Linked DNA regions of Variovorax paradoxus. Each later gene encodes a partner of the first gene's protein in a complex. Links are inferred from orthologs where the notes say so. Each region holds a gene or a part of one and is shown on either strand. Other genes may lie near its edges. The genes, in order: xseA and QFZ47_RS05265.

What was found.
Region 2: the proteins of xseA (region 1) and QFZ47_RS05265 are in contact, whole or in part, in a cryo-EM structure (PDB 8TXR), measured with the Escherichia coli proteins. The link is inferred for Variovorax paradoxus from one-to-one orthologs.

What each region holds. Positions count from the first base shown.
Region 1 is NZ_JAUSXL010000002.1:4,580,916-4,590,157, forward strand. The notes cover bases 4,096-7,041. They hold xseA (exodeoxyribonuclease VII large subunit), read left to right. Parts: upstream 4,096-4,886; coding sequence 4,887-6,197; downstream 6,198-7,041. Other genes in these bases: QFZ47_RS25230 (MotA/TolQ/ExbB proton channel family protein), read right to left, coding at 4,096-4,574; QFZ47_RS25240 (superoxide dismutase), read left to right, coding at 6,248-6,829; QFZ47_RS25245 (DUF192 domain-containing protein), read right to left, coding at 6,895-7,041. In the rest of the region: QFZ47_RS25200 (asparaginase), read left to right, coding at 1-620; kdsB (3-deoxy-manno-octulosonate cytidylyltransferase), read right to left, coding at 1,442-2,215; QFZ47_RS25215 (Trm112 family protein), read right to left, coding at 2,212-2,394; lpxK (tetraacyldisaccharide 4'-kinase), read right to left, coding at 2,375-3,415; QFZ47_RS25225 (ExbD/TolR family protein), read right to left, coding at 3,416-3,841; more of QFZ47_RS25230, read right to left, coding at 3,942-4,095; more of QFZ47_RS25245, read right to left, coding at 7,042-7,353; QFZ47_RS25250 (hypothetical protein), read right to left, coding at 7,439-7,633; QFZ47_RS25255 (cell envelope biogenesis protein TolA), read right to left, coding at 7,786-8,109; icd (NADP-dependent isocitrate dehydrogenase), read left to right, coding at 8,329-9,242. UniProt on the Escherichia coli protein: Bidirectionally degrades single-stranded DNA into large acid-insoluble oligonucleotides, which are then degraded further into small acid-soluble oligonucleotides.
Region 2 is NZ_JAUSXL010000002.1:312,555-321,662, reverse strand. What follows is about bases 2,460-5,271. They hold QFZ47_RS05265 (exodeoxyribonuclease VII small subunit), read left to right. Parts: upstream 2,460-3,638; coding sequence 3,639-3,905; downstream 3,906-5,271. Other genes in these bases: dxs (1-deoxy-D-xylulose-5-phosphate synthase), read left to right, coding at 4,858-5,271; QFZ47_RS05260 (polyprenyl synthetase family protein), read left to right, coding at 3,902-4,819; QFZ47_RS05270 (aromatic ring-hydroxylating oxygenase subunit alpha), read right to left, coding at 2,460-3,425. In the rest of the region: QFZ47_RS05285 (DUF2796 domain-containing protein), read right to left, coding at 1-396; QFZ47_RS05280 (sulfurtransferase), read right to left, coding at 393-1,301; QFZ47_RS05275 (DMT family transporter), read right to left, coding at 1,339-2,256; more of QFZ47_RS05270, read right to left, coding at 2,283-2,459; more of dxs, read left to right, coding at 5,272-6,714; QFZ47_RS05250 (TRAP transporter substrate-binding protein), read left to right, coding at 6,827-7,909; QFZ47_RS05245 (TRAP transporter large permease), read right to left, coding at 8,025-9,108. UniProt on the Escherichia coli protein: Bidirectionally degrades single-stranded DNA into large acid-insoluble oligonucleotides, which are then degraded further into small acid-soluble oligonucleotides.

The DNA.
Region 1 (9,242 bases):
CCATGCGCCCGGCCAGCTCGCTCTCGCCCGACGGCCCGCAGAACGTGCGCGACGCCATCGCCGTCGCGGCCACGCCGGCGGCACACGGCGTGACGGTGGTCTGTGCGGGCGCCATCCACGGTGCGCTGGATGTGCAGAAGGTGCACACCTATCGCCCGGATGCGTTCTCATCGGGCGATGCCGGGCCGGTCGGCTATGTTGAAGAGGGCGCGGTGCGGCGCCTGCGTGATTGGCCGCAGCCGGTGGGCATGGTCCCGAAGATTCCTGAAGCGAAGGCGGGCGCGGCGATGCGCTGGCCCCGGGTCGAGATCGTCACCAGCCATGCGGGCGCAAGCGGCGCCCTCGTCGACCTGCTGTTGCAGGAACGGGGATCGGGCGTTGCCGAGCCGATCCGCGGGCTGGTCCTGGCTGCGACCGGCAATGGCACGGTGCACCACGCGCTCGAGGCTGCCGCCGTGCGCGCGCAGGACGCCGGCGTGGCGGTGTTGCGCGCCACCCGCTGCGCGAGCGGGCGCATCCTGCCAAGGCCCGACGATCGGCTGCGGGACGCCGGTGCGCTGACGCCCGTCAAGGCACGCATCGCGCTGATGCTGGAACTGCTCGAAACGGCGGCCACCTGAGCGGCGGCCGCATGCAGCGGATGAAGTTCAGCTGCTGAGGGCCGCGAGCGCACGCTGCGTGATTTCGTCGACACTGCCGACGCCCTTGATGGCGCGCGGTACTTCGGCGCCGAGGCCGGATCGGCCTTGGCCCAGGCCGAGTAGTAGTCGACCAGTGGACGGGTCTGCTGGCTGTAGACCTCGAGCCGCTTGCGCACGGTTTCTTCCTCGTCGTCCTTGCGCTGGATCAGGTCTTCGCCCGTGACGTCGTCCTTGCCTTCCACCTTGGGCGGATTGAACTTGACGTGGTATATGCGGCCCGACGCGGGATGCGAGCGCCGGCCGCTCATGCGTTCGATGATGTCGCTGAACGGCACGTCGATTTCGAGCACGTAGTCGAGCTTGACGCCGGCCGCCTTCATGGCGTCGGCCTGCGGAATGGTTCGCGGGAAGCCGTCGAACAGGAAGCCATCGGCGCAATCGGGCTGCGCGATGCGTTCCTTCACGAGGTTGATGATCAGGTCGTCGCTCACGAGACCGCCCGATTCCATGACGGCCTTGGCCTGCTGCCCGAGCGGCGTGCCGGCCTTGACGGCGGCGCGCAGCATGTCGCCGGTCGAAATTTGAGGAATGCCGTACTTCTGGCAAATGAAGGCTGCTTGCGTGCCTTTGCCCGCCCCGGGCGCGCCCAGCAAAATTAGTCTCATGGTGTCCTCGGACGGTTCTTCGATTTTGTGTCGCGCCAAGCGTCAGCCCAGGAGCAGAGCAAGGCGGAATTGCGTCGAGGATAGCATGCGAGAGCGTGAGGAAATTCCGCCGCCGCCCTCGGTGCGGCGCACTTTTCAGCTTGCCGGGCCGGCCGCGAAGAACGCGCGCACGCGCTCGAGGTCTTCCGGGGTATCGATGCCGGGCCCCGGAGCGGCCTGGCTCACGTGCACCGCAATGCGATGCCCATGCCAGAGTGCGCGCAGCTGTTCGAGCGCCTCGGTGGCCTCGACGGGCGCCGGCGGCAACAAGGGAAAGCTGCGAACGAAACTGGCGCGGTAGCCGTAGATGCCGATGTGCCGCAGCGGCGCCGGGACGGGCAGCACGGATGGTGGTGCACCGTTGGCGGACCCGTCGCGCCACCATGGAACAGGCGCGCGGCTGAAGTACAGCGCGTTGTCCCGCGCGTCGAGCACCACCTTCACGACGTTCGGGTTCAGGAAATCGTCGAGCGAGTCGATCTCGTGGGCCGCCGTGCTCATGGCGGCTTCCGGGTGCGTGGCCAGGGCGGAGGCCACAGCGTCGATGAGCGCGGGATCGATCAGCGGTTCGTCGCCCTGCACGTTGACGATGATGTCGTCGCCGTCCAGATCCAGTTGCTCGCAGGCTTCCGCAAGGCGGTCGGAGCCGCTGGGGTGGTCCTGGCGAGTCAGGATGGCTTCCACGCCATGCGTTCTGCATGCAGCGACGATGGTCGCGTCGTCCCCGGCCACCACCACGCGCACGGCCGCAGATTGGCTTGCCCGCCGGGCCACGCGCACCACCATGGGCAGGCCGGCGATGTCAGCCAGCGGTTTGTTGGGCAGCCGCGTCGAAGCCAGGCGAGCCGGCACCAGGACGGTAAAGCTCACAGCCCCAGCTCTTCGTCGGACAGCGTGCGGGCTTCGTTCTCGAGCAGCACGGGGATTCCATCGCGCACCGGGTAGGCCAGGCGTGCGCTGCGCGAGCAGAGTTCCTGCTTCTCGGCGTTCCAGGTCAGCGGGCCCTTGGTCACGGGGCAGACGAGCAGTTCAAGCAGCTTGGTATCCATCGAGCGATGATAGCTTTGCGTCGAGCGCAGCGAAGAATTCTCGCGAGGGTGCGAAGTCCAGCGGCACTGCAAGCGCGTCGGGGGCCTTGGGCCACAGCTTGACGGCATCTTTTTCGGTGCAGACGAGGCGCTGTCCGGTGTGGGCGGGAGGCTGCCAGCCGTCGAAATCGCAGTGGTCCGGCAGGGCGATGGTTTCGGAAAGCGTCAGCCCGCGCGCTCGCAGCATGTCGAAGAACGCTTCGGGCCGTGCAATGGCCGCCAGCGCGATCACCGGTTCGCCGGCGAGAGCATCGAGCGGCGTGCGTTTGCCGTCGCTCGCCACGGCGTCCTGCGCCAGCGCGCGGGTGGCGGTGTAGCCACCCTCGAAGGCGGGGTGCTCTCCGCTGTGAAGCACCAGGTCGCACGGGCGCGGCCAGCGCTCGCGCAGCGGGCCCGCGGGCAGCTGCCAGCCGTTGCCCACGCCGCGGTCGTCGAACACGCAGATCTCGATGTCGCGCGCAAGCGCCAGGTGCTGCAGCCCGTCGTCGCTCACGATGATCTGCGTGTCCGGGTGCCGTGCGAGCAGGGCGCGCGCGGCTTCGATGCGGCGTTGCGCCACGAACACGGGCGCGCCGGTGGCACGGCGAATCAGGAGCGGTTCATCGCCGACATCCCGGGCGTTGCTTTCGTGCTGCACTTCGCGGCAGTCGCCGGTGCGCCGGCCGTAGCCGCGCGACACCACGCCGGCGCGCAGGCCGCGGGCCTGCAGGTGCCGGACCACCGCCATCACAACCGGGGTCTTGCCGGCGCCGCCGGCAATCACGTTGCCGACCACGATCACCGGCACCCGGACGCGTTCGGTCGTGCGCCATCCTTTCCGGTAGAGCCAGCGCCGCAGCCCGAAGAGCGCCGCGTAGACCAGAGACAGGGGCCACAGCAGGCAGGCCAGCACGCCGCGGTGCAGCCAGGCACGCTGCAGCCGCGAGGCCGGCGCTGTGATCGAGCCGGTTGTGCCGGTGGTGCTGCGGCCCTGCGACGGCACTCAGTGCCCTGCTTGCGCCGTCGACTGGGCTGCGAAAGTGATCTGCACCAGGCCCACGCGGCGCGCGGCTTCCATCACCGTGATCACGGCCTGGTGCGGGCTGCTGGCGTCGGCGCTGATGACGACCACGCTGTCCTTGCCGCCGGTGGCTGCCGAGCCGAGCGCGGCGGCCACGGTGTCCACGTTGCGGTCCGCCACGGGCTTCTTGTTGATCGAATAGCGGCCGTCGGCGGACACCGCAACGATCACTTCCTTGGGATAGTCGCGCTGCGAATCGACGTCGGCCGTCGGCAGCCGAAGCTGCATTTCGGTGAACTTGCTGTAGGTGGTCGACAGCATCAGGAAGATCAGGATGACCAGCAGCACGTCGATGAACGGGATCAGGTTGATCTCGGGCTCATCGCGCGCCCCATGGCGAAACTGCATGCGGCCGCGGGTCATGGCGAGCCTCCGCCGGGCCGCCCCAAGGAGGCGGCGGCCCCCTCGGGGGGCAGCGCAGCACACGCAGTGGCAAGCGTGGGGGCCATCATTTCCGCAACGCGTTCAGGTGACGCGCGAAGCGCTCGCCCGACAGTTCCAGGTTCAGCAGGTATTCGTCGACCCGGCTGCGGAAATAGCGCCAGAAGATCAGGGTCGGAATGGCCACGATCAGGCCGAAAGCCGTGTTGTAGAGCGCGATCGAAATGCCGTGCGCCAGCTGCGCGGGATTCCCCGAGCCCACCGCGCCGCTTCCGGGCGACTGCGACCCGAAGATCTCGATCATGCCGATGACCGTGCCCAGCAGGCCGAGCAGCGGCGCCGCCGATGCAATGGTGGCCAGCGCTGGCAGGTAGCGCTCCAGCTTGTGTGCCACGGTGCGGCCCGAAGCCTCCATGGCCGCGCGCAGGTCGTCCTCGGTGCAGCGCGGATTGGCATTGAGCGCCCGCAGGCCGGCGGCCAACACCTGTCCGAGCATCGAGTTGCGCTCGAGCTTGGTCACCACGTCGGGCCCCGGCACGGAGCCGTGCGACACGGTGATGGCTTCATCGAGCAGCTTGGGCGGCAGAACCCTCACGGTCTTGAGGTTTGTGAAACGTTCTATAACCAGCGCGAGCGCGATGATCGAACAAGCGAGCAATGGCCAAATCGGCCAGCCCGCGGCAACTATGATGGAAAACAAGGAATCCTCCGGCCCGTAGACTGCAAATGCGCGGCGATTATCCACCGAGGCCAACATTGCCACGCGGCTTGTTTGCATGTCAGCGAAGACGCACAGATTCTGTGGATAACTTTGTGATTAACCCGCTGCGCAACTTGTCCGGACCCGCATGGGACGGGCCTCCCGCTAGATCGATTGAATTTTGAGCAGTTCTTTTTCCAATGAAATCAACAGCTTGCACGACAAACCGTGCACCTGTTGTGCATCGATGCCGCGGTACCGGGGCCGGGCAACCCACTGTGGAAGAGTGGCCGCCGGCCGCGCGGGTGCCTTGTGAACCTGCGTGACTCGAATCCAACGCCGGGCCCGCGGATCTGGGCTGTCGGCGCACTGTGCCGGGCGGTTGCCGATGCGCTCGACGCACGTTTCAATCCGGTCGCGGTGCGCGGGGAAATTTCCGGCTTTTCGCGCGCCTCGAGCGGACATTGTTACTTCGCCCTCAAGGACCCGTCCGGCCAGCTGCGCTGCGCGATGTTTCGGCGCGCCGCGGGCTTGCTCGATTTTTCGCCGCGCGACGGCGACCAGGTCGAAGTGCGCGGGCGCCTCGCGGTGTACGAACCGCGCGGCGACCTGCAACTGGTGGTCGAAAGCCTGCAGCGCGCCGGCCAGGGTGCGCTGTTCGAGCAATTCCTCCAGCGCAAGGCGCGGCTCGAAGCCGAAGGGCTCTTCGACGCGGAACGCAAGCGGGCGCTGCCCGTCATGCCGCGTGCAGTGGGCCTTGTGACTTCGCTCGGTGCTGCGGCGCTGCACGACGTGGTCACGGCGCTGCGGCGCCGCGTGCCGCACATTCCTGTGGTCTTGGCGCCGGCGGCGGTGCAGGGCGCCAATGCCCCGGCGGAACTCGTGCGTGCGCTGCAATCGCTGTACACGCTGGAGCCGGCCGTCGACGTGATCCTGCTGGTGCGCGGGGGTGGCTCCATCGAGGATCTCTGGGCGTTCAACGACGAGACCCTGGCGCGCACCATTGTCCAAAGCCCGGTTCCGCTGATTTGCGGCGTCGGCCACGAAACCGACTTCACCATCGCCGACTTCTGCGCCGACCTGCGCGCGCCCACGCCCACGGCCGCGGCGGAACTCGTCAGCGCGCCCCAGGCGATGTGGCTCGGTGCGCTCGATCTCCTGGGCGACCGGCTCGACGGCGCGCTGGGTGCGCGTCTCGATGTGCTGGGCCAACGCCTCGACCAGGCGGCAGGGCGCCTGGGGCGGCCTTCGACACTGGTGGCGCGCCAGCAGCTGCGGCTCGCCCACCATTCGCAGCGGCTGCGCTATGCGGTGCTGTCCAGGGCCGAGCGCCTCGCCCAGGTGCCGCGCGCGATCTCGGCCGATTTTCCGCTCAGGCTCGAGCGCGCGATGGCGCAGCGGCGCGAGCGGCTGGAACGCGTCGCGCTGCGCCTGCGGTTGCTCGATCCTGCGCTGGTGCTGCAGCGCGGGTATGCCTGGCTCACCGATCCCGACGGGCGCGCGATCGTCAGCGCAAAGAAGCTGAGTCCTGGCGACGCCGTGGTCGCGCGGCTCGCCGACGGCTCGGTCGACCTGACCGTGACCCCCGGCAAAACGGGAACGCGTCCGACGCCGGGTGCGTAATTCCTTTCTAGAATCCTTGATTCCCCACAACCAACCCACGAGAAAAAACCATGGAACATGTGCTCCCACCCCTGCCCTACGCCCTCGACGCGCTGGCACCCGAGTACTCGAAGGAAACCCTCGAGTACCACTACGGCAAGCACCACAACGCCTACGTGGTGAACCTCAACAACCTGCAAAAGGGCACCGAGTTCGAATCGATGCCTCTTGAAGACATCGTCAAGAAGTCCAGCGGCGGCATCTACAACAACGCCGCCCAGATCTGGAATCACACCTTCTTCTGGAGCTGCATGAAGCCCCAGGGCGGCGGCGCTCCCACGGGCGCGCTGGCCAAGGCCATCGATGCCAAGTGGGGCAGCTACGACGCCTTCAAGGAAGCGTTCGTGAAGTCGGCCGTGGGCAACTTCGGCTCGGGCTGGACCTGGCTGGTGAAGAAGGCCGACGGCTCGCTGGACATCGTGAACATGGGGGCCGCGGGCACGCCGCTGACCACCGGCGACACCCCGGTGCTGACGGTGGACGTCTGGGAGCACGCCTACTACATCGACTACCGCAACCTGCGCCCGAAGTTCGTTGAGACCTTCCTGGCCAAGCTGGCGAACTGGGACTTCGCGGCAAAGAACTTCGGCTGAACCGGCTTCCCATTGAAAAAGCCGACCCTCGCAGGTCGGCTTTTTCATGGGCAGAGGCAGGGCGCTCAGCGTTTCGACGCAGCAAACAGCTCGCCGCCGAGCTTGGCGCCCTTCTTGATGTTCTTCTTGGCGAACCAGCCGAGGTTCATTTCAAGCACGAAGCGCACGGGCTCCTCGGAACAGTGCGAATTTTCGGTCATGGGTTGCATGTCGACCAGATTGACGATGCGGCCATCGTCCGCCACGAACGCGGCGGTCAGCGGCAGCAGCGTGTTGCGCATCCAGAAGCACTGGGTGGCCGGTTGTTCGAAAACAAAGATCATCCCCTCGGCCTGCGGCATCTCCTTGCGGAACATCAAGCCGATCTCCCGCTGCCGGGGCGTCTGCGCGACTTGCGCATCGATCCTGTATAGGCCGACGGACAGCTTGGTGCGTTGCAGGTCGGTCTGGGGTTGCTGCTGGGCCTGCGCTGATCCCATCAAGGATATGGCAAGCAGGAGCAGGGCGGCAAAACGCTGGAACATCGGGGCTTCTTTCAGGGCGGGGTCCAAGGACGCGAGGCCAATAAAAATGCCCGCTGATGCGGGCATTGCCGGTGAGCGCGGGAGCTTACACCTTCTTGGCTGCAGCCGTGTGCGCCTTGGCCACGTGGCGAACCTTGTGCTTCTTGACGGCGTGCTTCGTCGGTTGCTTCGCCTTGACAACGGCGGGTGCGGCCGGCGCGGGCGTCGGTGCGGGCGGGGTTTGAGCAAATGCACCGGCAGCGAAGAGACCGGCGACGAGGGCTGCGAGCAGCTTGTTCATGAGACATCCTTTGAAATCGTTGATATGGACCACCTCCCTGTGGAAGGTGAACCTTCAACGCGAGAGCCGCCGGCCCCGGTTGACAGAAATTCCATGGCCGCAAACGAAAAAAAAGCGCTCCGTGGAGCGCTTCCTTGTACGGCAGGGCCGACTTACTGGGGCGTACCGCCTTGGGTCGACTTGCGCTTCACGCTGCCGTCCTTGTTGCGGCGGCGCTGGTCGCGCGTGCTGGCGCGCTTCTCGCCGGCTGCTGCAGCCTTGTCGGCGCCAACCGCACCGCCTTCGGGCGTCTTGGCGATGTCGCCGGCGGGAGCAGCCACTTGACCAGCGGGCTTGGCTTCCTTCTTGGCTTCGGCGCGGGCTTGCGACTTGCTGTTGGTGGCGTTCCCCTGCTCGGGCGTGGTGCCGGTGGGGTTCTGGGCGTAGGCGCCAGCGGCGAACAGGCCAGCGATCATGACTGCGAGAATTTTGCTCATTGATGATTCCTCTATCGAGAATTGGTTGGAAACGCCTCCCGGCGAGCAGAAGGTCAGCCACTAACGAGGCCGTTGCCTCGCAGGTTGACAAACGCCAGCTGATGGGTTGCGTCTAAAATGTACAGCGATTTGTTCGCGGGCTGTACAGCGATTCCCCATCGCTGTCTGAATTCGCAGACAGTCGTCCGAATTACGTCACTCCCGGAGTCATTCCCCCTCATGTCCAGCTACCAGCACATCAAAGTCCCGGCCGAAGGCCAGAAGATCACGGTCAACGCCGACAACTCGCTCAATGTGCCTGATCAGCCGATCATTCCCTTCATCGAAGGCGACGGCACGGGTCTGGACATCACCCCGGTGATGCTCAAGGTGGTGGATGCTGCGGTGGCCAAGGCCTACGGCGGCAAGAAGAAGATCCACTGGATGGAAGTCTATGCCGGCGAAAAGTCGACCAAGGTCTACGGCCCCGATGTCTGGCTGCCCGAAGAAACGCTGCACGCCGTGCGCGACTACGTGGTGTCCATCAAGGGCCCGCTCACCACGCCCGTGGGCGGCGGCATCCGTTCGCTGAACGTCGCGCTGCGCCAGGAACTCGACCTCTACGTCTGCCTGCGGCCGATCCAGTATTTCGAGGGCGTGCCCAGCCCGGTGCGCGAGCCGCACAAGACCAACATGGTCATCTTCCGCGAAAATTCGGAAGACATCTACGCCGGCATCGAGTTCGAAGCCGAAAGCGACAAGGCCAAGAAGCTCATCAAGTTCCTGCAGGACGAACTGGGCGTCAAGAAGATCCGCTTCCCCAACACTTCGGGCATCGGCGTCAAGCCGGTGTCGAAGGAAGGCACCGAGCGCCTCGTGCGCAAGGCGCTGCAATACGCAGTGGATAACGACAAGCCCAGCGTCACCATCGTGCACAAGGGCAACATCATGAAGTTCACCGAAGGTGGCTTCCGCGACTGGGCCTATGCATTGGCAGCCAGGGAGTTCGGCGCCGAGCTGATCGACGGCGGCCCCTGGATGAAGTTCAAGAATCCCAGGACGGGCAAGGAAATCACCGTCAAGGACAGCATCGCCGACGCCTTCCTGCAGCAGATTCTCCTGCGCCCCGCCGAATACAGCGTGATTGCCACGCT
Region 2 (9,108 bases), 4.3 Mb from region 1 along the record:
GAAGGTGGCGTCGAGGTCCGCATGTCCCGGAGGCTCGTTCGGATCGGGGTTGCCGAGGCCCAGGGCGCTGGAGCGCAGCTCGACCGGGCCGAGCTTGCAGTTGGCGGCGGGGTCGATGGCAAAGAGCTTGTCGGCCGCGCGAAGCTGGGCGATGGCGTCTTCGGCGGTTTTTTTCTCGGCAGCGGACTTGGGTGCGCGCTCGAAGCCGACGATGTTGTCGAGCGGGGATTCCATGTCGATCACCACCGTGGGCCCGTCGATCGCCACGTCGAGCTTGAGCTGGCCGTGCACATGTGCATGCTGCTGCTGGGCCTGTGCAGAAAGAAAGGGAGCCGCGAACAGTGCTGCGGCGAATGCGAAGCCGGATGAAATGCGTCGAAGTCGGATCTGTTTCATGGTTCTGCGCCTTGCCGGGTCGGCAGCCCCGGCGTGTTGCTCCATTCGCTCCAGCTGCCGGCATAGAGCGCTGTCGTCCCAAGGCCCGCGATCTGCATCGCGAGCAGGTTGGGCACAGCGCTCACGCCGCTGCCGCAGTGATGGACGACCGTCGCCGGATCGCGCCCCGCGAGCAGCGCTTCGAACTCGGCACGCAGTTGCGATGCCGGCTTGAACTTGCCGTCGGGACCGAGGTTCTCGGCGAAGGGCCGGTTCGCAGCCCCGGGGATGTGACCCGCAATCGGGTCCAGAGGTTCCACCTCTCCGCGATAACGCGCAGCGGCACGCGCGTCGATCAGGTTCTGGTCAGGCTGGCCGAGCCGGCGCGCCACCGTCTCGGTGACGACGAGCTTCACAAGCGGCTCGCCCACGACGAAGTTCGACTGGAAGTGCGCGGGCTCTTCGCGGTTCGTGACCTCGCCGCCCGCGGCCTGCCAGGCCTGCAGGCCGCCGTCGAGCACGGCCACCGTGTCGTGGCCCATCCACTTGAGCATCCACCAGAGCCGGCCGCAATAGTTGGCGCCGTTGCGGTCGTACACCACGGCCTGCATGTCGTTGGAAAAGCCGATGCTCGACAGCCAGGCCGCGAACTTCTCGCGGCTCGGCAGCGGATGGCGCCCGCCCGAGGCCGGCACGCCGTCTTCCTGCGCGATGACCACGTCGCCCTGGGCGCCCGGCACGCCGTGCTTCGCGCTCAGGTCGGTATCGAGGTTCGCATACAGGGCGCCCGGGATGTGGGCGGCGGCATATTGCTGTGCGCCGGCTTCGGGCTTCATGAGATCGAAGCTGCAGTCGAAGACCATGAGGGGCGCGTCGCCAGCCTGCAGCTGCTGGAGTTGTTCGACGCTGACGAGGGTGGTGTACATGGCGGGGTTCCTTCGTTGTCGACGGTTGCGATGCGGATCAGTGCTCTTCGGCCGGTGCCTTGGGCACCGCGCGCTGGCGCAGCACGGTGGCCGCGATGCCGCTCACGATGATGAGCGCCATGCCGGCCCAGCCGGCGGCGTCGATGCGGTCGTCGAACAGCACCACACCATAGAACGCGGCAAAGATGATGCCGGAGTACTGCAGGTTGGCCACCAGGAGCGTGCCGGCCTCGGTCTTGGCCGTGGCGTAGGCGCGCGTCATGCAGAGCTGCCCGAGGGCCGCCAAGAGGCCGATCGGCAGCAGCCACAGCGCATGCTGCCACGTCCAGGATTCTCCGCCCGAAAACCCCGTGGCGGCCGTGGCAAAGGCGCCGGCCACGGCCGAGCCCACCGCGAAATAGAACACCGTGCGCAGCTCGGGTTCGCCGATGCGCGACAGCGCCACCACCTGCATGTAGGCGAAGGCGGCCGTGAGGCCCGACAGCAGGCCCAGCATTCCCGCGAAGCCGTCGCTGCCGCTGACCGAAGGCTTGAGCATCAGCACCACGCCCACGAAGCCCGCGAGCACGGTCAGTGCCAGGGTGCCCTGCAGCGGCGGGCGTTCGATGCGGCCGTCGCGCCCGGGCACCGGCACCCAGGCCAGCAGCGCGCCGCCGACCAGGAAGGCCGCGATCCACACGCTGCTCATGTAGTTGAGCGTGACGGCCGTGGCCAGCGGCATGTGGGCAATGGCATAGAACCATGCGCCGAGCGACACCACGCCGATGGTGCTGCGCCAGGCGTGCATGCCGGGATAGCGGGTGGCCAGCGAGACGCCGCGGTTGCGCGCCAGAAGCCACAGGAACACGATGCCGATCAGGCCGCGCCCGAGCACCATCTCGCCACTGTTGAACCAGGCCGAGGCGACTTTCACGACCACGCTCATGGTGGCGAACAAAAAGGCGCCGAGCACCATCCAGAGCGCTTGCACTGTTGTCCGGCTCAGGCGTTGTTCTGCATTGCGCTGCGGTACCACTCGTGGAACTGCTGCATGCCGTCTTCCATCGGGCTCTGGTAGGGGCCGCTCTCGTCGTCGCCGCGCAGCATGAGCGCGCGGCGGCCGGCGTCCATGCGCTCGGCGATCTCGTCGTCTTCCACGCAGGTTTCCATGTAGGCGGCCTGCTGGGCCTCGACGAATTCGCGCTCGAAGGCCACGATTTCCTCGGGGTAGAAGAACTCGACCATGTTGAGCGTCTTCGTGGGGCTCACCGGATGCAGCGTCGAAACCGTGAGCACATGCGGATACCACTCGACCATCACGTGCGGATAGTAGGTGAGCCAGATGGCGCCGTACTTGGGCGGCTTGCCCTCGCGGTACTTGAGCAGCTGCTCCTGCCATTTCTGGTAGATGGGGCTGCCCGCGCGGCCGAGCCGGTTGGCCACGCCCACGGTCTGCACCGAGAAGTTGCGGTTGAACTCCCAGCGCAGGTCGTCGCAGGTGACGAAGCTGCCCAGGCCCGGATGGAACGGGCCGACGTGGTAGTCCTCGAGGTAGACCTCGATGAAGGTCTTCCAGTTGTAGTTGCACTCGTGCAGTTCGACGCGGTCGAGCGCGTAGCCCGTGAAGTCGAGGTCGGCACGCGGGCCGAGCTCGGCCATGTCAGCCGCCACGTCGCGCCCGCCGCCGTCCGGGCCGCCTTCGAACAGCAGGCCGTTCCACTCGGTGAGCGGATAGTTGTGCAGGTTGAGGCAGGGGTCCTGCTGGAAGTGCGGCGCGCCGATCAGCGTGCCCGTGGTGCGCGGGTCGCTCGCCGCATAGGTCCAGCGGTGCAGCGGGCACACGATGTTGCCTCCGGCCTGGCGGTCGAGCTGGCCGCGGCCCTGGAGAATGAGCGCCTGCCGGTGGCGGCACACGTTGGAGATGAGTTCCACGCCCTTGGGCGTGTGCACCAGCGCGCGGCCCTGGTGCTCCTGCGGCAGGGTATGGAAGTTGCCGGGCTCGGGCACGGCCAGCCGGTGGCCCACGTAGCGCGGGCCCTGCGCGAACAGCGTTTGCATTTCGCGCGCATAGAGCGACTCGTCGAAGTACGCGGAAACTGGAAGTTGGCTCGTGGCCTGCTGCAGTTGAAGACTTAAATCAGACATGGAGGACCTGACCAAGCTCCCCACAGGGAGAAAAAAAGAAAAGACGGAAGGCGCCGTCTGGAGGGCGACGGCCCGAAGAGTTGTGCCGGGTTGGCCGGCATGGGAAGCCAGGATTGTACCCAAGGGGGCAGTGCCGTGCCCGCGGCTCGCCGCATGCCGGCGCCCGTTTGCTTCCCCGTCCTAAAATGCGCGGTTTCACACTCGTTCTCTCGCATGCCCAAGGTCCCTTCTTCCGCCACGTCCAGCCCGGCCGCCAAGCCCGACACCGGGCCGCTGCCGGCCAGCTACGAAGCCGGGCTCCAGGAGTTGGAACAATTGGTTGCAGAACTCGAGTCGGGCCAGCTGCCGCTCGACCAGTTGCTCGGCAGCTACCAGCGCGGCGCGGCACTGCTTGCCTTCTGCCGCGAAAAGCTCCAGGCGGTCGAAGACCAGATCAAGGTGCTCGATGCGGGGAGCCTCAAGCCCTGGACTGCCGAATGAGCGCGGCTAACGTGGTGACGTGGGATGCCGCGCGCCTGGCCAGTTGGAGCGACCCGCATCTGGCGCGCGTCGAGGCGGCGCTGTCGCGATGGGTCGGCGTCGATGCGCCGGTGCTGCTCGGTGATGCCATGCGCTATGCCGTGCTCGATGGTGGCAAGCGGCTGCGGCCGCTCTTGGTGCTGGCCGCGAGCGAAGCGGTCGGCGGCAATGCGGCCGCGGCGCTGCGCGCGGCCTGCGCAACGGAGCTGATCCACGCCTACTCGCTGGTGCACGACGACCTGCCGAGCATGGACAACGACGTGCTGCGGCGTGGCAAGCCCACGGTGCACGTGAAGTTCGGCGAAGCCGATGCGCTGCTGGCCGGCGACGCCCTGCAGGCCTTGGCCTTCGAGCTGCTCACGCCCGACGGCGACGAGATTCCCGCATCGATCCAGGCCATGCTGTGCCGCCTGCTCGCGCGTGCCGCGGGCAGCCAGGGCATGGCGGGCGGGCAGGCCATCGACCTGGCCAGCGTGGGCCTGGCGCTCGACGAAGCGCAGCTGCGTGAAATGCACCGCCTGAAGACCGGCGCGCTGCTGCAGGGCAGCGTCGAGATGGGCGCGGCCTGCGCCGGCGCCGTGGCGCCCGCGGCGCTGGCCGCTCTGCGCGACTACGGCGGCGCCATTGGCCTGGCGTTTCAGGTGGTCGACGACATCCTCGACGTCACGGCCGATTCGCAGACCCTCGGCAAGACGGCCGGCAAGGATGCGGCCGCCGACAAGCCCACTTACGTCTCGCTCTGGGGCCTCGATGGCGCGCGCGCGCAGGCCAGGCAACTGCTGGCCGAATCGCTTGCGGCGCTGGAGCGCAGCGGCCTGGCCGACACCGCGGCCTTGCGCGCGCTGGCCCACATGGTCGTCGACCGCGACCGATGAACAGTTCACAGATGGACAAGAAGAACCAACACGATCCCATGGCTGCGCTGCTTCCCACGCTTCACGATCCATCGCCGATCCGCCAATTCGACCGCGCCCAGCTCAGGCAGCTGTGCGACGAGGTGCGCGCCTGCGTGCTCGACAACGTCTCACGCACCGGCGGCCACCTGAGCTCCAATCTTGGCACCGTCGAGCTCACCGTTGCGCTGCACCATGTGTTCAACACGCCGCACGATCGCCTGGTGTGGGACGTGGGCCACCAGACCTACCCGCACAAGATCCTGACCGGCCGGCGCGAGCGCATGCCCACGCTGCGCCAGATCGGCGGCATCTCGGGCTTTCCGCAGCGCAGCGAAAGCGAATACGACACCTTCGGCACGGCGCATTCATCGACCAGCATCTCGGCCGCGCTCGGCATGGCGATGGCGGCCAAGCAGAAGGGCGAAGACCGCCACGCCGTAGCCATCATCGGCGACGGCGCGCTCACGGCCGGCATGGCCTTCGAGGCGCTCAACAACGCCGGCGTGTGCGACTGCAAGCTGCTGGTGATCCTGAACGACAACGACATGTCGATCAGCCCGCCCGTGGGCGCGCTCAACCGCTACCTCGCGCAGCTCATGAGCGGCAACTTCTACGCCGCTGCCAAGAACGTCGGCAAGAGCGTGCTGCGCGCCGCGCCGCCGCTGTTCGAGCTGGCCAAGCGCTTCGAGCAGCATGCCAAGGGCATGGTGGTGCCGGCCACGCTGTTCGAGCAGTTCGGCTTCAACTACGTCGGCCCCATCGATGGCCACGACCTCGACTCGCTGGTGCCCACGCTCGAGAACCTCAAGCACCTCGACGGCCCGCAGTTCCTGCATGTGGTCACCAAGAAGGGACAGGGCTACAAGCTGGCCGAAGCCGATCCGGTGGCCTACCACGGGCCCGGCAAGTTCGATCCGCAGGTGGGGCTGGTCAAGCCCACCGCGGTGGCCAAGCAGACCTTCACGCAGGTCTTCGGCCAGTGGCTCTGCGACATGGCCGCGCACGACGGCCGGCTGGTGGGCATCACGCCGGCCATGCGCGAAGGCTCGGGGCTGGTCGAGTTCGAGCAGCGTTTTCCGGACCGCTACTACGACGTCGGCATTGCCGAGCAGCATGCCGTCACCTTCGCGGCCGGCCTCGCCTGCGAGGGCCTGAAACCTGTGGTGGCGATCTATTCGACCTTCCTGCAGCGCGCCTACGACCAGCTGATCCACGACGTCGCGATCCAGAACCTGCCGGTGGTGTTCGCGCTCGACCGCGCCGGCCTCGTGGGCGCGGACGGCGCCACGCACGCGGGCGCCTACGACATCTCGTTCCTGCGCTGCATTCCCAACATGAGCATTGCCTGCCCGGCCGACGAGCGCGAGTGCCGCCAGCTGCTGTCGAGCGCCTACGAGCAGAACCATCCGGTGGCCGTGCGCTATCCGCGCGGCGCCGGTGCGGGCGTGGTGCCGCACCTCGCGCTCGATGCACTGCCGTTCGGCAAGGGCGAGGTGCGGCGCGAGGGCCAACGCATCGCGATCCTCGCGTTCGGCAGCCTGCTGTACCCGGCGCTCGCCGCGGCCGAATCGCTCGACGCCACGGTGGTCAACATGCGCTGGGCCAAGCCGCTCGACGTCGAACTGCTGCTGAAGGTGGCGGGCACGCACGAGGCCATCGTCACGCTCGAAGAAGGCGCCGTCATGGGCGGCGCGGGCAGCGCGGTGCTCGAGGCGCTGCAGGCGGCCAATGTGCAGAAGCCGGTGCTGCAGCTGGGCCTGCCCGACCGCTTCATCGAGCATGGCGATCCGGGCAAGCTGCTCGCGTCGATCGGGCTCGATGCGGCCGGCATCGCCGCTTCGGTCGCGCAGCGCTTCGGCGCCGCCGCAGGGTAAACCCCGGCCGGCCGCGTGTAAGCGCGTTTTTACAATAACCGGGACTCACAAAAGTCCTCGACGCGGCCACAAGCCGCGTTTCGTTTTTTCCAATGCACTCGGAGTGAATTCAATGGATCGTCGTTCCCTCATCAAAAACGCCGGCATCGCTGGCGTTCTGGCCGCCGGCATTGCGCCCGCAGTTCATGCGCAGGCGGCCGTCCGCTGGCGCCTGGCATCGAGCTTTCCCAAGTCGCTCGACACCATCTACGGCGGCGCGGAAGTCTTCGCCAAGGCGGTCAAGGCCATGTCGGGCGGCAAGTTCGAAATCTCGGTGCATGCCGGCGGCGAGCTGATGCCTCCCTTCGGCGTGGTGGACGGCGTGCAGAACGGTTCGGTCGAGATGTGCCACACCGTGCCCTACTACTTCTACGGCAAGAACCCCGCGTTCGCGCTGGGCTCGGCCATTCCGTTCGGCCTGAACTCGCGCCAGATGACGGCGTGGATGATGCACGGCAATGGCCGCAAGCTCATGAACGAGTTCTACGCCAAGTACAACATGGTGAGCTTCGCCGGCGGCAACACGGGCTGCCAGATGGGCGGCTGGTTCCGCAAGGAAATCAAGTCGGTGGCGGATTTCAAGGGCATGAAGATGCGCCTGGGCGGCGGCCTGATCGGCGAGGTCATGCAGAAGCTGGGCGCCGTGCCGCAGAGCCTGCCGGGTGGCGAGATCTACCAGGCGCTCGAAAAGGGCACCATCGATGCCGCCGAATGGGTGGGACCGTACGACGACCAGAAGCTCGGCTTCAACAAGGTGGCGCCGTTCTACTACTACCCCGGCTGGTGGGAAGGCGGTCCGGAAGTGGACTTCTTCATCAACCAGAAGGCCATGGACGGCCTCTCGGCCGAGAACAAGGCCATCGTGGAAGCCGCCGCGGCCTTGGCGTCGTCGGACATGCTCGCCAAGTACGACGCGCTGAACCCCATCGCGCTCAAGCAGCTCGTGGCCGCCAAGACCAAGGTGCTGCCGTTCTCGCAAGCCATGATGGACGCCGCCTACAAGGCTTCGCTCGAGGTCTATGCCGAGAACGACGCCAAGAGCCCCGAGTGGAAGAAGATCTACGCCGACTTCCGCAGCTTCCAGCGCGACCAGGTGCTCTGGTTCCGTTTTGCGGAATCGCGCTTCGACTCGTTCATGTCCACGCTCAAGCTCTGATCCGGGTTCATTCCGGACAGCAAAAAGCCCCGCGCCGCGGGGCTTTTTTTTGGGTCTCGGGGAAGTCCCAGCCGCCGCAAGCCCCGAAGGGCCTGCCGGCGGCCTTCTTCGAGAACTACTTCTTGCCGGCGTCCCGGTCCAGCTGTTCCTGCATGGCCTTCATCGGGTCTTCTTCCGCGCCCGAAGGCGCAGCAGGCGCTTCGCCGCCGGCCGGTGCCGAGGCGCCCGGCTGCGGCTCGGGAGCGGGCTGGGAATCGTCCTTCGGCATGTTGGCCTGCATCTCGGCTCCGATCTTGTCGAGGTCGACCGCCACCTCCTTGTCGAGTCCGCTCGAGACGATGGCCGGGAACGCGATGATCAGGCCGACCATGATGATCTGGATCAGCACGAAGGGCACGGCCCCCCAGTAGATCTGCATGGTGGTGACCGGCTCGATGCGCTCGTTCGTGACCTTGTCGTTGTAGGCCTTGGTCGGCGCCACGCTGCGCAGGTAGAACAGCGCAAAGCCGAAGGGCGGATGCATGAACGAGGTCTGCATGTTCACCGCCAGCAGCACGCCGAACCAGATCAGGTCGATGCCGAGCTTGTGCGCCACGGGTGCCAGGAGCGGCACGACGATGAACGAGAGCTCGAAGAAGTCGAGGAAGAACGCCAGGAAGAAGATCAGCACGTTCACCAGGATCAGGAAGCCGAGTTGGCCACCGGGCATGCCGGTCAGCAGGTGCTCGACCCAGCGCGGTCCGTCCACGCCCTGGAACACCAGGCTGAAGATGGTCGAGCCGATCAGGATGAACACCACGAAGCACGACAGCTTGGTGGTGGTGTTGAGCGCCTGCTTGAGCAGCCTCATGCTGAGCCGGCCGCGCACCATGGCCATGATGAAGGCCCCGAGCGCACCCATGGCGCCGCCTTCGGTGGGGGTGGCCACGCCGAGGAAAATCGTGCCCAGCACCAGGAAGATCAGCAGCAGCGGCGGGATCAGCACGAAGGTCACGCGCTCGGCAATGCGCGACAAGAGGCGCAGCCGCAGCAGGCGGTTGGCCACCGCGATCAGGAAGGCCAGCATCACGCCCACGCACATCGACACCACGATGGTTTCGTCGGTGGCCACGCTGGCCACGGGCTCGCCGGTCCACCAGGTGTGGACGTCGGCAATGTGCTCGGCAAAGAACATGGCCGCTGCGGTGGCAATGATGGTC